DNA from 2 places in the Sphingobium sp. BHU LFT2 genome. Region 2 is predicted to be linked to the other one. Evidence: riboswitches for the same ligand, from Rfam matches in the RefSeq annotation. Region 2 holds a riboswitch; the other holds the start of a gene.
The links. Region 2 has a riboswitch for thiamine pyrophosphate ahead of JQK15_RS02140 (TonB-dependent receptor). Riboswitches for the same ligand answer to the same signal wherever they lie in the genome.

Region 1 (7,834 bases), on a different contig from region 2:
CGCCCGCCTGTGGATCGTCGACCGCGACGAAGGTCGGCTCGCCGCCGGTGGTCAGCCGCACATCCTGCGCGATCAGGTCCGCGTCCACCTGCTCGCCCAGCGCCATCAGCGACGCCCAGCGCCCCTCGGTAAAGGGCTTGGTGATCCGCACCGCCTCGGCAATGCGGCTGACATTCATCGCGAAATTGAAATCGACCTCGGCCGGCTCGGCCATGCCGCTGATCGGGGCGGCGGACCGATAATGGGGCGTGGCGCAGAGCGGGATATGCCCTTCGCCCGCAAACATGCCGCTGGTCGCATCAAGCGCGATCCAGCCGGCGCCGGGCACATAGGCTTCGGCCCAGGCATGCAGGTCGACCACATCCTGGGTGACGCCCTTGGGCCCTTCGATCGGCTCGACGTCCGCAACCAGTTGGATCGAATAGCCCGACACGAAACGCGCGGCAAAGCCCAGCCGACGCAGCAACTGCACCAGCAGCCAGGCGGAATCGCGGCACGATCCGGTGCCGATGTCCAGCGTCTCCTCGGGCGACTGCACCCCGGTTTCCATGCGAATGACATAGCCGATGCGCTGCTGCAGCTTGCTGTTCACATCGACCAGGAAGTCGATCGTCCGCCCCTCGAACGCGGCATGCTGCGCGACCAGTTCCTCGAACAGCGGTCCCTGCGCCTCGACGTCATAATAGGCCGCCAGATCGGTCTCCAGCTGCTCGTCATAGCTGAAGGGGTAATTTTCGGCATAGGGTTCGACGAAGAAGTCGAACGGGTTGATGATATCCAGATCGGCCAGCAGGTCGACTTCGATACTGAAATGATCGACCGGATCGGGAAAGACGATCCGCGCCAGCCAGTTGCCGTGCGGGTCCTGCTGCCAGTTGAGGAAATGGTTCGCCGGCTCGATCTTCAGCGCATAATTGGGAATCCTGGTGCGACTATGCGGCGCGGGCCGCAATCTTATCACTTGCGGACCCAGACGGATCGGGCGGCTATAGCGATAGGCGGTCAGGTGGTGCAGCGCGGCCTTGAGCATGATGCGATCAGAAACCACGCTTTGCTGCAATGCAATGCGAAACTGTCGCTTCGCCAAAGATTCTCGCAATTTCCGTTCGCGTCAGCCCCGGCCATCCCCTCATTGAACCGACGTCATCCCGGCCCCTTCGACAGGCTCAGGGCATGCTTGATCCGGGATCCATTCGGCGCTTCCTTTCTGGCGGAACGCAGAATGGATCCTGACTTCCGTCAGAATGACGCAGGTCGTGATTGGCAGGAAGCGACCATAAGCGGCTGCAAATTCCTCCCCTGGAAGGGGAGGGGAACCACGAAGTGGTGGAGGGGTATCTCCCTATCGAGAGAGTGACACCCCTCCGTCTGGCCTTCGGCCATCCACCTCCCCTGGCAGGGGAGGATGGTCTGAAAGCGACCACTATCGGACGCTCGCTTGTTCCCATATAGAAAGTCAGATGGGTCTATTTCGCCGGAAGAAAAATACTCCACATCCGCTTGCGGATTTGGATGTATGGATAGTGCCGCTTCACGTGAAAGCCGGTGCAGAAGCGCTCCCCGATCGCTTCATCGGAGCATTTGTTAGCGTGATTTGTCGAGCGGAAAACCCGAATCTTGCCGCTTGGTCAGCTATTCAAGCCATTGAAGCTATGGGTTATTCAGTACCAGAAAGTCCAACAAAAGTGGATCATATGAAAGCATCGGATTTCGCAAATCTGGTTGCAGACAATTGGGCTGGTCTTGCACATGAGCTGCCCAGCCAGACTGAGTTTTATGCTCGAATGGCCGAACACAGAGCGGTGCTTGGTCCATTTGCCGCCTACGAGGCCTCGCAACAATCAGAAAGCTGACGGTCGCAACCCACCCATCCCGGCCATTCGGCGCGTGCTGAATTTGTCTACGCGGCCGAACCCCTATTTCCCCTCCAGCCTTTGGCTGAAATAGACCATCTGCATCGCCTGCAACCGCGCGCCCTGTTCGATATCGGCGTCGCCCGAATGGCCGCCGGCGGTATCCTCGTAGAAGAGATAGGGCAGGCCAAACTCCTTCAGCCGCGCGGCGAACTTGCGCGCATGCTGCGGCCCGACCCGGTCGTCCTTGGTCGTGGTCCAGATATAGGGCGTGGGATAGGTCGCCCCCTTGCGGATATTGGCATAGGGCGAGATTTTCTCGAGGAACGCCTTCTCCTCCGGCACCGACACGCTGCCATATTCGTCGACCCAGGACGCGCCGGCCGCGATCTGCTCGTATCGGATCATGTCGAGCAGCGGCACCTGGATCACCACCCCGTTCCAGAGGTCAGGATGTTGGTTGAACGCCACCCCCATCAGCAGCCCGCCATTGGACCCGCCATAGATGCCGAATTTCTGCGGGCTCGACAGTTTGCGTGCAAAGATATCCTGCGCCACCGCCGCGAAATCATCATAGATGATCTGGCGCTTGGTCTTGAGGCCCGCCTCATGCCAGGCCGGGCCGAACTCGCCGCCGCCCCTGATATTGGCCAGCACGAAGCTGTTGCCCCGCTCCAGCCACAGCTTGCCGGTGATCGCGGCATAGCTGGGCGTCATCGGCACCTCGAAGCCGCCATAGGCAGTCATGATCGTCGGCGTACTGCCGTCGGGCGTCATCCCCTTCTTGTGGACGATGAAATAGGGAATCTTGGTCCCGTCGCTCGACACCGCCTCGAACTGTTCGACGACAAGACCTGCCGCATCGAAGCGCGCCGGCATCGCCTTTACCTGCACCGGTTTCGGATCAGCCGCGTCCATCGCCCATAATGTCGTCGGCGCCAGGAAGCCGGCCACCGCCAGATAGGCCTGGTCGCTCTTGTCGGATGCGGCGACCGCGCTGATCGTCGCATTGTCGGGCAGGTCGACCGGCTGCGCGCTCCAGCCCTTGGCCCCGCGCGCATAGACCCGCACCCGCCCGCGCACATTGTCGTTGAGGCTCAGCACGACCCGGTTCTTAGTCGCCACCACCCCGTCGATCGACTGGCGCGGCGTCGGTGCGAACAATATCTCGGGCGTCAGTACCCCGCCATCCTGCAAGGCTTTCGCCGCCACACTTGCCAGCGCGCCCGCCGGCACGGTCACGCCGCCGCTGGTCCAGGCTTCGCTGGTCTGGATCAGTACCTGCCCGTCGACCATGCCCTGCAACTGGCTCTTGGCCGGCAGCGCCAGTCGCTTCGTCCCCTGCGGCGTCAGCAGCCAGGTCTCGTTGCCGAAGAAGGTGACGCCGCGAAACAGGAAGGCGGCCCTGTTGCCCTGTGCGTCGCTCAGCAGGATCGGCATCGACATGAGCTGGTCGCTCGCCGCGCCACGAAACACTTCCTGCGCGTCTTCCAGCTTCTGCCCGCGCTTCAGCGTCTTGATGACGAAGGGATAGCCCGACTTGGTCATCGTGCCTTCCCCCCAGTCGCGCGCCAGCAGCAGCCTATCCTTGTCCAGCCATTCGGCATTCTGCTTGGCGTTGGGAATATCGAACCCGCCCGGCACGAAACGGCCATCGACCAGGTCGAACTCGCGCAGCCGCACCGCATCCTCGCCGCCGTCCGACAGCGCCAGCAGTGCGATCCGCTCCTCGGGGTCGAGGATGGTCGCGCCCTTCCACACCCACTTCTTCCCTTCCGCCTTGGACAGCGCATCCAGGTCCAGCACGGTCGTCCAGCTCGGCGACGCCGCCGCATAATCGGCCTCGGACGTATAGCGCCACACGCCCTGCGGATGGTCGGCATCGCGCCAGAAATTATAGATGCGGCCATGGATCAGCATCGGCATCGCGATCCGGTCCTTGGCCGATGCGATCGCCAGCGCTTGCCTGTAATAGTCGGCATAGCGCGGATCGCCCTGCAGCGTGGCGACGGTCGCCTTGTTCTCCGTCTCCACCCACTGCATCGCGCGCGGCCCGGTCCAGTCCTCCAGCCAGACGAACGGATCGTCCGCCGGAGCGGGGGCGGGCGCGCCAGCGCCGGTCAGCAAGGCAGCAGAAACCATCGTCAAAAACCTCTTCATTGCGCCCCCCCTTTGTTGTCCTCAATCCCGCGCGAGCTGTCCCCGCAGGTAACGCCGTCGCAACACCGCGCCCGCCACCAGCAAGGGCAGCGACGCGGCACAGGCGACCAGCCCCAGCAGCATCGGCGACCAGCCCATCAGGCTGTGAACGCCAAAGGCCGACGGCAGGATCAGCAGCAGCGCGCCGAGCGTCAGCAGCCACAGCCCCCAGCGCCGCGGCCGCACCGCCACCATCCGCATCTCGTGCCGCAACGCTTTGCGCCGGGCCTTCTCGGAATCGGGATGGGGTGGGGCGCTGTTCTGCACGATCGGCCTCTTGCTGGATCTTCTTCCAATTATGGTCTCCATCGCCCCGGCGCAAGGCGATCGGCTCGCGAAGGGCTTCCCCTGCCGCCGCGCTTGCGCTATCCAATGCCCATATCCCCGGGGGACCGTCCGCAGACGGTTGAGAGGCGGCTTTGTGGCCGCGACCCGCTGAACCTGATCCAGTTGACACTGGCGTAGGGAGGGAAGCGCGTCGTGCCACTCGTCCCGTGACACCGCCCGCACTCTCTTTCCGCCTGAAGGAGAGAGAAGTTATGGCAGACGTCCCCGCCCGCACCGAAATGCGCGTTACCACCGGGCCCATTCGCGGCTCGAAGAAGATCCAGGTCGGCCCGCGCAAGGTCGCCATGCGCGAAATTCATCTGGAACCGGGCAGCGGCGAGCCGCCGGTCCGCGTCTATGATACCTCCGGCCCCTATACCGATCCGGACGCGCATATCGATATCATGGCGGGCCTCCAGCAACTGCGCCGCGACTGGATCCGCGAGCGCGGCGATGTCGAGGAATATGACGCACGCGAGATCAAGCCGGAGGATAATGGCCTGAAAGGGCCGGACCGCAGCGGCGGCGTCCAGCCCTTCCCGAACGTGGTGAAGCGCCCCCTGCGCGCCAAGCCCGGCGCCAACGTCTCCCAGATGCATTATGCCCGTCGCGGCATCATCACCCCGGAAATGGAATATGTCGCCGAGCGCGAAAATCTGGGCCGTGCCCGCCTCGCCGAATATGTCCGCGACGGCGAAAGCTGGGGCGCGTCGATCCCCGATTATGTGACGCCGGAATTCGTGCGCGATGAAGTCGCCCGTGGCCGCGCCATCATCCCGTCCAACATCAACCACCCGGAATCCGAGCCGATGGCGATCGGCCGCAATTTCCTGGTGAAGATCAACGCCAATATCGGCAACTCGGCGGTCGCCTCCGACGTCGCCTCCGAAGTCGACAAGCTGGTCTGGTCGATCCGCTGGGGCGCCGACACGGTGATGGACCTGTCGACCGGCCGCAACATCCACGACACGCGCGAATGGATCATCCGCAACTCGCCCGTGCCGATCGGCACCGTCCCCATCTATCAGGCGCTCGAAAAGGTCGGCGGCATCGCCGAGGATCTGACCTGGGATATCTTCCGCGATACCCTGATCGAACAGGCCGAACAGGGCGTCGACTATTTCACCATCCATGCCGGCGTGCGCCTGGCCTATATCCCGATGGCGGCCAGGCGCGTCACCGGCATCGTCTCGCGCGGCGGATCGATCATGGCGAAATGGTGCCTCGCGCACCACAAGGAGAGCTTCCTCTACGATCATTTCGACGAGATCACGGAGATCATGAAGGCCTATGACATCGCCTATTCGCTCGGCGACGGCCTGCGCCCCGGCTCGATTGCCGACGCCAATGACGAAGCGCAATTCTCCGAACTCTACACGCTGGGCGAACTGACCCACCGCGCCTGGAAGCAGGATGTGCAGGTGATGATCGAAGGGCCGGGCCATGTGCCCATGCACAAGATCAAGGAGAATATGGAAAAGCAGCTCCAGGTCTGCGGCGAAGCGCCCTTCTACACCTTGGGGCCGCTCACCACTGACATCGCGCCGGGCTATGACCATATCACGTCAGGCATCGGCGCGGCACAGATCGGCTGGTATGGCACGGCGATGCTCTGCTACGTCACCCCCAAGGAGCATCTGGGCCTGCCCGACCGCGACGATGTGAAGGTCGGCGTCGTCACCTACAAGCTCGCCGCCCACGCCGCCGACCTGGCAAAGGGCCACCCGGCCGCCAAGGTCCGCGATGACGCGCTCAGCCGCGCCCGCTTCGAATTCCGCTGGCGCGACCAGTTCAACCTGTCCCTGGACCCCGATACGGCCGAACAATATCATGACCAGACCCTGCCGGCCGAAGGCGCCAAGAGCGCCCATTTCTGCTCCATGTGCGGCCCCAAATTCTGCTCGATGAAGATCACGCAGGAAGTGAGGGATTTCGCCGCCAAGAAGAACCAGCCCGCCGACGGCTTCCTGGCGGCTGGCCTGACCGGCGCGGAAGTGGCGGAAGCCAGCAAGGCCGCGGCCTTGAAAGGCATGGAAGAGATGAGCAAGCTCTTCAAGGAAACCGGCAGCGAACTCTATATGGGCGCCGGTGGCAGGGAGCATGATTGAGGCTTTGGCACCCGGTAACTTTCTCGATTTTACCGGGTGATCCGCTCACCGCTTCATTATAGATGGTTCGGCATCCTATGGGGAACCGTGACCGATGCCGACCATCTTGCGCCTCGATGGCTATCGCTTCTATTTCTACAGCCACGAACCCAATGAACCGCCCCATGTTCATGTCGACAGGGGCGGCGCATCCATGAAGGTCTGGCTGGACCCGGTAGCCATGGCGAAGACCAGCGGCTTCCGTCGCTCCGAGATCAATGGCATACTCGCTTTAGTGGCGACCCATCGGGATCGCCTGCTGGAGGCATGGCATGAATATTTCGGCTAGGATCACCGATGAGCGCGTCGCCGATGTTCGTTGTGACGACGACAGTCTGATCGTCGACCTGATGGACGGGCGCACCATCTCCGTTCCCCTCGCTTGGTATCCTCGCCTTGCCAGCGCGACACCCTCCGAACGCGCGCTGTGGGAAGTCGCGGGGGCGGGTTACGGTATCCACTGGCCAGCCATTGATGAGGATTTGAGCACGGAAGGGTTACTTAGGGGCGCGCCTGCTCCTTTTGCAGGATTGTCGCGTTCTTCATGAACAACGGCATGCCGACTGGCGTGAAAGGGAATGGCCATCCCATCTTGCCGCATCGCGATGCCGATCCGATTATGAGGTTGCGTTCGCACTATTTCGATCCGGCCGATTTTATGTTCGAGCGATTTCAGAAGCTTGATAAACGAGCAAAATCCACAACCGGCCTGAATCGATCGGCGATCTTTGAACGCCGATATTCGATGACATATTGGCTCAGTGGCCTTTACGTGACGATAGAAGGCATGGAAAATTTGCCGCTACTTGATGAGTTGGCTCGGCGCCCGTCCGACATCCCAGAGTTGATTCCATATTGCCTTGAAATTTTGGCGGACGTGCATGATCACCGGGATTCTCTGCGACTGTTACGCAATGCCAGCTTTCATTTTCAAAGAACGCCGGAAAAATATATCCAGTTTTTTGAGGATGGCTTTCGTCTTCATTGGGCTGCGCATATCCATAAAGGAATAGGGCGCATTTTTTCAGAATATCGGCTGAAGTGCGCGATCGTATGCGCCTTGTCTGATAGGACTGATGAAATTGATATCATGGGAAAATCGGCTCTTCGATTTAGAAATATGTCTTATTTTAATCCATGATGATGGGCCCATGATGGGCTGTGAGCTCATTCTTCAACAATGATGCCGGCACTGCGCCACTTCCAGTGCCCGCACATGGCCCTTACTGCTGACCCGGCAGGCCAACCGCTACCGCAGGAGTTTGTTGCCGCCCCAACAGCATGTTATAACTCCCGTATGAATGCTCC
Region 2 (7,834 bases):
GACGATGGCGATGCCGAACAGCCCCTGCAGCACCATGTCGGCATAGAGGCGCACGTCCAGGAACAGCTTGGCATAAAGGGCGCAGGCCATCAGGTTGACCGGCCAGCACAGCAGATGCCGCCGCGCCGTCAGCCAGATGCCGAGGAAGCTGATGATGACGGCAATGATCTCCAGCATCGACATCAGGCCGCCCCCCCCTCGCGAAGTTGCGCCAGAAAGCCCTGCCCCGCCCCCGACAGGAACCAGTCGGCATGGCCGACCAGATAAGCCTGCCAGGCCAGCATCGCGTCTTCGCGATCGGCCAATATGCCGAAGAAATAGTCAATTTCGGTCAGCGCGAACTCGACATGGACCAGCGGCAGCAAGCGCAGCAGCGTATCGATCTCGGCATGTCCCAGCGGCAGGACACTGCGATAGCCCGCCAGCAAGGCCAGCGCCCCCTCGACATCCGCCGACTCGGCCAACCGACCCTGATCCAGCGTTAGCCAGGGAATCGCCGTCCGCTCGATCGCGGTGGCCAGATCATGCAGCGGGCAGCTGCGGGTCGACAGGCCGAAATCGAAGATGCTGCTGACCGCGCCTTCCGCCGACCAGAGCAGGTTGGAGGGGTGCCAGTCATTATGGGTCCAGAGCGCAGGCTGCTCTGCGAGCCGCGGCGCCAGCCCCTCCCCCAATGCCGCCAACAGCCGCGCCAGTTCCGACCGCCAGGGCATGTCCGCCAGGAAGGCCGCCACCGCCGGCCGCGCCGCGACATAGGCGTCCGCTGCGGCCAGTGGATCAACGGCAGGCAATATGGTGAAGCTCGACACCAGCGGATGCCGCCCGCGTGCCGGCGCGGCGAAACCGGCCGCTGCCCGATGCAGTTGCGCCAGCGCGACACCAGCCGCAAAGGCGTGATCGGGCGACAGGAAGGGCGTCCAGGACTGGCGATCGCGATAGAGATCGATACCCGGCGCCTGGCGATGCAGTTCGTAGCTCCATTCGCCCAGCGCCATCGCGCCGGCACCATCGGTCGCGCGCAGCACATCGGGCACCGCCAGTCCGGCACCACGCAGATGCGCCATATAGCCATGCTCCTCGGCCAGCGCCGCCGGCGTCCGCAAGCGCTGGTGATGCCGCTTCAGGAACAGCGGGCCGCGATCCGTCTCGACCAGCGCTGCCGCCGAAAAGGGGCGCGGCGAATGCCAGGCCAGCGCCGCCAGCCGGCCAGCGTCGGGAAAATGGGCCAGCACCGCCGCCGCCTCGTCCACCGTGATAGCCGGCCAGGCCGGCGCCTCCAGCGCCAGCCCCATGCCATGGACCAGATGCGGAGCGGCGGCGCTCATCGTCAGAAGGCGCGCGACAGCGTCGCCACCACGGCGCGCCCACTGCCGACATAATAGGTCGGCGCCGAACCGGCGATCAGCGTACCGTTGCGCCCGACCGTGTCCTGCGCATTGGTGCTGATCGAATAGACGCCCGACAGGACGCGCGGATTGGTGACATTGATCGCGTTGATGCGCAGGTCCATCACCTGCGCATCGATCAGCCCGGCCAGATGCACGCCGACCGACAGGTCCAGCGTGGCATAGCCCTTGATGCTCTCGTCATTCATGAAGGTCGCATATTGGCGGCCGACATATTTGAGCGCGCTGCTGCCGAACAGCCGGCCGTCATCATAGGTGCTGCCCAGCGCGAACTGGAAGCTGGGGGCCGACACGGCCCGCTTGCCCCTGGTCGGCAGATAATTGCCGTTGATCGCCAGATCGTCGTTCAGCCGCGTGTGCAGATATTCGGCCGAGGCATAGATGCTCATCCCCTTGGCCGGGCGATAGTCGATCTCGCCATCCAGGCCATAGCTGCTCTGGCTGCCGGCGTTGATGGTCGAATTGACCAGCGCGCCGCCGCTGTCGATCACCGTCGCCACCTGGCGGTTGCGGAAATGATAATGGAAACCGGTCAGCGAGAAGGACAGGCTGGGGCCGATATAGCGATAGCCCAGTTCCTGCGAGATCGAATATTCGTTCTTCAGGCCGTCGGTGCCCTGGCTCACCAGTTCGCCGCCATAATAGCTGTTGTAGAGCGCGAACTCGTTGGGCGTGCGGAAATTGGTGGTGATGTTGGCGAACAGCTGCTGCCGGTCGTCCAGCTGATAATGGATCGCCGCCCGCGGCAGCGCGGCGAAGCTGTCGATCCGCACCGTCGATTGCGGACCGGGCAAATAGTTGCGGCCGTTGCGCAGCAGGTTGACGCCCTTGAAGCCGATGTCGATGCCCAGCTTAGGCGTCACCGCAATGCTGTCGGACAGGAAGAAGCCCTTGGTGACCGTCTCCGTGCGCTGATTTTCATAGGCCAGCAGGCGCCCGTCGACGGTGCGGATCGCCTTGTCCTGATAGCCCCACTGGTCGACCGGCCGGCCATCGGCATCGATCGACGTATAGGATTGCGTCACCCGGTCGGTGCCATAGTCGAACCACAGGCCAGCCACGATCCGATGCGCGCCGGCCTGCAGCGTCAGCTTGCTGACGTCGCCGACGCGGAACTGCTTGCCGGTCCAGTTGCCCATCACCGTGGCGACGCCATCGACCGCGCCGGGCAGGTCGATCGGCTGGGTCAGCTCCTCGGTGCCCAGATAGTTGCCGGTGGTGGTCAGCTGCGTGCCATAGGGCGAATTGCCATGGCCCATCTGCAGATAGGCGCTGCTGTCGAAGCTCAGCGTGTCACTCAGCTTCAGGTGGACGGGCGCCGCGACATAGAAATTGCGGAACGGCGCGCGATAGAGGCGCCAGTAGTTGGTATTCCCCTCGCTATAGGTCTCGTCGAAATTATAGCCCCGGCCAGAGGCTTCCCAATCCGCCTTGCTCGGGCTGGGATAGGTCGATGTCTTGGCGTCGTTGAAGGAAAAGGCGATGCTCGCCCGATTGCCATCGCCCCATTCGTTCAGCAGCTTCGCATCGATATGCTGGCGCTGGTCATGGCCCGCCCCGCGCCAGTTGTCGGCGCGGTTGTTGGAATAGGAAATGAAGCCCTTCAGCCCGGTCGACCCGATCCGTCCCGTGTCGATCCGCGCAAAGATGCGCCGCTCGTCATAGGAACCGACCGACAGGTTGACGAGGCCGCCCGCCTCCGCCCTGGGATCATCCAGCGTCAGCGACAACAGGCCACCGGCGGCCGCGACCACCGGCGAGTCAATGTCTGCCGCGCCCTGCGCCAGCATCACCTGCCGCACATTCTCCGCATCGGCAAATTGCGAGGGATAGGCATAATAATAGCCGATGTCGTTCTGCGGCGCGCCTTCCATCAGCACGCCGATCTGGTCCTGGCCCAGGCCGCGCAGCGTCAGGCTGGAGGACGCCGACAGGCCATAGGGGTCGCTGGACGAGACATTGGCGCCGGGCAGCAGATTGACCAGCTGGAACGCGTTGAGCGTCGGCGCCTGCTTGATGATGAAGTCGGTGGAGATCGCGCTGACCGCCTTGGGCGCGCTCTGGTCGGGCAACAGGCCTTCGGGGTCGGGATGGCCGACGACCTGGATATTGGTCGACTGGTCCAGCTCATCCTCCGCCATTACAGGCGACGCAATCATCAACAGGGCCAGCGTCAGACAGGCGCTTCCAACATGGGGCAATCGGGCAGTCTTCATTTCACGTCCACTCCACAGGAGGGACGACGGACCTGCCGCCTTGCCCTCCCTACGCCGGTATCAGCCGGATCAGGTTCAGCGGGTCGTGGTCTGCTGACCACCTCTCAGCCGCGCATGAGCGGCCCCCCGGGGATGGCCGCCCCTTAGGCGTTTCGACGCGAAGTGGAAAGCCCTCTCTATCGGCTCTCGACTTATCGAAGCCCGCCCGGCTAAGACATGGCCATGATGAAGCTGTTCATTGGCAACAAGGCCTATTCGAGTTGGTCGCTGCGCGGCTGGCTGGCGTGCAAGCTCTCCGGCCTTCCGTTCGAGGAAGTGGTGGTCCCCCTCTATGACGAGGAATGGGAAAAGCGTCGCGAGGGCGATGAGTTCGCCCCCTCCTCCGGCAAGGTGCCGATCCTGTGGGATGGCGACGACATCGTCGTGTGGGACAGCCTGGCCATCGTCGAATATCTCAATGAAAAGGCCGGGGGCGACCAGTTCTGGCCGACCGATCCGGGTGCCCGCGCCATGGCCCGCTCGATGGCGGCCGAAATGCACAGCAGCTTCGCCGCGCTCCGCCGCGAGCACAGCATGAACATCCGCCAGATCTATGATCCGGTCCCGCCGTCGGAGGCCGTCGCCCACGACATCAGCCGTATCATGCAGCTCTGGGCCCAGGCCCGCGCCCGCTATGGTGGCGAGGGTGACTTCCTGTTTGGCGAGTTCGGCGCCGTCGACCTGATGTTCGCGCCGGTCGTTACCCGCTTCATCACCTATCAGCTGCCGGTCGCCCGCTTTGCCGAAGCCTATATGCGCGCGATCATCGCCCATCCCTGGATGCAGGAATGGATCGGCGAGGCGCAGGCCGAGGAATGGGTGATCGACAAGTTCGAAGTCCCGCCACAGACGGCCTGATCCGATGAGCGACAGCCCCGAGGCCAAGCAGGAAACCCGCAAGGAGGAAGCCGCTCGCATCCGCCGTCGCTGGATCACGCTGGGCGAATTGCTGGCGGTGGCGGCGGTGCTGATCTCCGCCCTCACCCTCTATCTCAACTGGGCCGACAAGAAGGACGAGCGCGCCAGCAAGGCCGCCGAAAGCAGCAAGGCCTCCGCCCGTGCCGCCCGGCTGGTGCTGAACGCCGCAGCCGATGGCGACAGCCGGCTGACGCTCAAGCCCGCCGATCCCGATCAGCTGGTGCAGAGCCAAACCATCCATTTCCCCAAGGCGCTCGGCATCGCCCCGGTCGACACCACCGGCGAACCGCGGATCGAGGCCGGCTGGTTCGAGGATGCGCTGAAAAAGGCGCGCAATGCCGCCAAGCTGCCCGACGACAGCATCGGCGACGAGAAACTGCCGGTGACCATCGTCACCCAGTTCGTCGTCAATGGCGACACCCACAGCGATTCCGCCGTCTACGACATCGGCTATGGCATCGCCGGCAAATGGCTGTCCGGCCATAAGCTGACCCTGCGCGGCCTGTCCCTGGTCAGCCACGCCCAGGGCGCCGACGCCCAGGCCCAGATCGACGCCCGCTGGGCGCGCCAGACAAAAGGCTAGGGCCGCCCGGCCACGTTCAGGCAGGCCGCAAGCGACCAGTTTTTGCCGTCCAAATCTCGGGAGTTGTTCCCGATTGCGGACGTTCGGTGTGAATGGCATTGATGAGCTATGAGCAAAAATGATCGTCTCTGGGATCGATACTGGGGTATCCGCGACAATCACAAAACTGGCTATGCTATGCCTATAATCTGGCACCTTTCCTTTCAACGCGATCCATTAGCGATGACGGAACTTGGCAGCACATTCGACAAGCCCGGTAGCCTTGCCAATCCATTTAGCCAAGCAGGCCTTGCCTATCGAGCATTTCGTCGTGGTCACCTGACCGCCGCGCAGCATCTTGCTATGAACGCATTCAATGGACGTGATCTCCGCGGATATCGGCATTGGCTGGCGCGTGCTGCTAAGCTTGGAGACGTTGATGCCGCTCGCGAGTTGAAGCGATTTGAACTTCGGTTGCCGCATACAAATGCGGCCCTCATAGGGCGCAAGCGTCCTTATCGCCCATCTGATTTCGCGTAAGCCGACCCCACCCAAATCCGTCATCCCAACCACAAAAAACCCGGTCGCTCCTTGCGGGAGCGCCGGGCCTTTTGCTCGTCCGGGGACGGGTGTCGGGTTTAGCCGACGATTTCTTCGGGCTTGAAGAAATAGGCGATCTCGATCGCGGCATTTTCTTCGCTGTCCGAACCATGGACCGAATTGGCTTCGATCGATTCGGCCAGTTCCTTGCGGATGGTGCCGGCGTCGGCATTGGCCGGGTTGGTGGCGCCCATGATGTCGCGGTTGCGGGTCACGGCGTTTTCGCCTTCCAGAACCTGGACGACGACCGGGCCCGAGATCATGAAGGCGACCAGGTCAGCAAAGAAGGGGCGTTCCTTGTGAACGGCGTAGAAGCCTTCGGCCTGTTCGCGGCTCATGCGGATGCGCTTGGAAGCGACGACGCGCAGGCCGGCTTCTTCCAGCATCTTGGTGACGGCGCCGGTCAGGTTGCGACGGGTCGCGTCGGGCTTGATGATCGAAAAAGTGCGCGTGACGGCCATGGCCCTCATAACTCCGGATTGTTGGAATAAAGTTGCGCGCCCTTTAGACTGGGCCGGATCACTTCGCAAGAGGGGCGCGAGAGGGCTTGGTAGAAGTCCCTATTTCCGGGCGTTCACGGCCCCTGCACCCATTTGCGGCCTTCCTGCCGCCAGAAGCGCGGGGTCACGCCCTCGCGCTTGCTGAGCGCCCGCCAGCTGGCCCGCGCCCCGTCGATCGTGTCCGCGTCGAAAAAATAGAAGGCCCGCTCGAAGCCCAGCGCCTCCTCGCGCCACACCCCGTCCGCCAGCGCGATATGCTTCGCGCCATTGGCAGCGTCGCAACTCTGCGCCAGCAGCACCGGCTGGGCGGCGTCCACCCCGTCGCCTGCCAGGCCATTGGCCAGGAAGCTTTCGGGTGGCCCCGCCCATAGCCCCGCCGATATGCGGGCCAGCCGTTCCGGCTCGTCGGCCACCACCAGCAGCCGCGCGCCCATGTCCAGGATGCGTGCCGCGATCGCGGGCAGCACCCCTTCCACGGGATCGCGGCTCAGCTGGTAGAAGTCGACCTGCACCGGCTTCAGCGCTCGAACTTGTCGGCCACCAGCTGGTCGATCAGGCGCACGCCATAGCCGGTCGCGCCCTTGTCGGCGGTGGCGCCGGGCTTGTCCGACCAGACCATGCCGGCAATGTCGAGATGCGCCCACTTCACGCCTTCGTTGACGAAGCGCTTGATGAACTGGGCAGCGGTGATCGAGCCGGCGAAGCGCGGACCGATATTCTTCATGTCGGCGATCGGGCTGTCGATCAGCTTGTCATAGGCCTCCGACAGCGGGAAGCGCCACAGCTTCTCGCCGCTGATCTTGCCCGCCGCCAGCAGGTCGTCGGCCAGCGCATCGTCGTTGGCGAAGAGACCGCCATGCTCGCTGCCGAGCGCGATCATCATCGCGCCGGTCAGGGTGGCAAGGTCGATCACCACTTCGGGTTCATAGGTCTTCTGCGCCCAAGTCACCGCGTCGCACAGCACCAGACGGCCTTCGGCGTCGGTGTTCAGCACCTCGATGGTCTGGCCCGACATCGACGTCACGATGTCGCCGGGGCGCTGGGCATTGGCGTCGGGCATATTCTCGACCAGGCCACAGATGCCGACGACACGCGCCTTGGCCTTGCGACCGGCCAGCGCCTTCATGGCGCCAGCGACGGCGCCGGCGCCGCCCATGTCCCACTTCATGTCTTCCATGCCGGGGCCAGGCTTGAGCGAGATACCGCCGGTGTCGAAGGTCACGCCCTTACCGATGAACACGACCGGCTTGTCGGCGGCGCCATCGGTGCCGTCCCATTCCATCGCCAGCAGCCGCGCCTCGCGCGCCGACCCCTGCGCCACGCCCAGCAGCGCGCCCATGCCCAGCTCGGTCATCGCCGCACGGTCCAGCACGGTGATCTTGACGCCCAGCTCGGCCAGATGCTGGCAGCGCGCGACGAAGCTTTCGGGATAGAGGATATTGGCCGGTTCCGACACCAGTTCGCGGGTGAAGGCAACGCCGGCGGCAACCGCCGACAGCTTGGCCCATTCGGCCTCGGCGCCGTTTGCGACGATCGTCACGGTCGCCAGCGTCGGCTTGGCCTTTTCGGGCTGACGCGTGCGATAGGTATCGA

Region 1: another riboswitch for thiamine pyrophosphate. It lies ahead of thiC (phosphomethylpyrimidine synthase ThiC); the one in region 2 lies ahead of JQK15_RS02140 (TonB-dependent receptor).

The regions. Positions count from the first base shown of each region.
Region 1 covers NZ_JAFCGW010000003.1:105,210-113,043, reverse strand. Annotated here, with positions in the region: gene JQK15_RS07860 (transglutaminase family protein) at 1-1,030, opposite strand, end outside; gene JQK15_RS07855 (hypothetical protein) at 1,461-1,853, shown strand; gene JQK15_RS07850 (prolyl oligopeptidase family serine peptidase) at 1,917-4,013, opposite strand; gene JQK15_RS07845 (hypothetical protein) at 4,035-4,319, opposite strand; TPP riboswitch at 4,428-4,537, shown strand; gene thiC (phosphomethylpyrimidine synthase ThiC) at 4,592-6,487, shown strand; gene JQK15_RS07835 (DUF4160 domain-containing protein) at 6,582-6,815, shown strand; gene JQK15_RS07830 (DUF2442 domain-containing protein) at 6,799-7,074, shown strand; gene JQK15_RS07825 (hypothetical protein) at 7,071-7,667, shown strand; gene JQK15_RS07820 (AbrB/MazE/SpoVT family DNA-binding domain-containing protein) at 7,824-7,834, shown strand, end outside.
Region 2 covers NZ_JAFCGW010000001.1:428,175-436,008, forward strand. Annotated here, with positions in the region: gene pnuC (nicotinamide riboside transporter PnuC) at 1-183, opposite strand, end outside; gene JQK15_RS02135 (phosphotransferase enzyme family protein) at 183-1,325, opposite strand; gene JQK15_RS02140 (TonB-dependent receptor) at 1,328-3,622, opposite strand; TPP riboswitch at 3,652-3,761, opposite strand; gene JQK15_RS02145 (glutathione S-transferase family protein) at 3,845-4,519, shown strand; gene JQK15_RS02150 (hypothetical protein) at 4,524-5,162, shown strand; gene JQK15_RS02155 (hypothetical protein) at 5,271-5,681, shown strand; gene ndk (nucleoside-diphosphate kinase) at 5,780-6,202, opposite strand; gene JQK15_RS02165 (DNA polymerase III subunit chi) at 6,316-6,753, opposite strand; gene JQK15_RS02170 (leucyl aminopeptidase) at 6,759-7,834, opposite strand, start outside.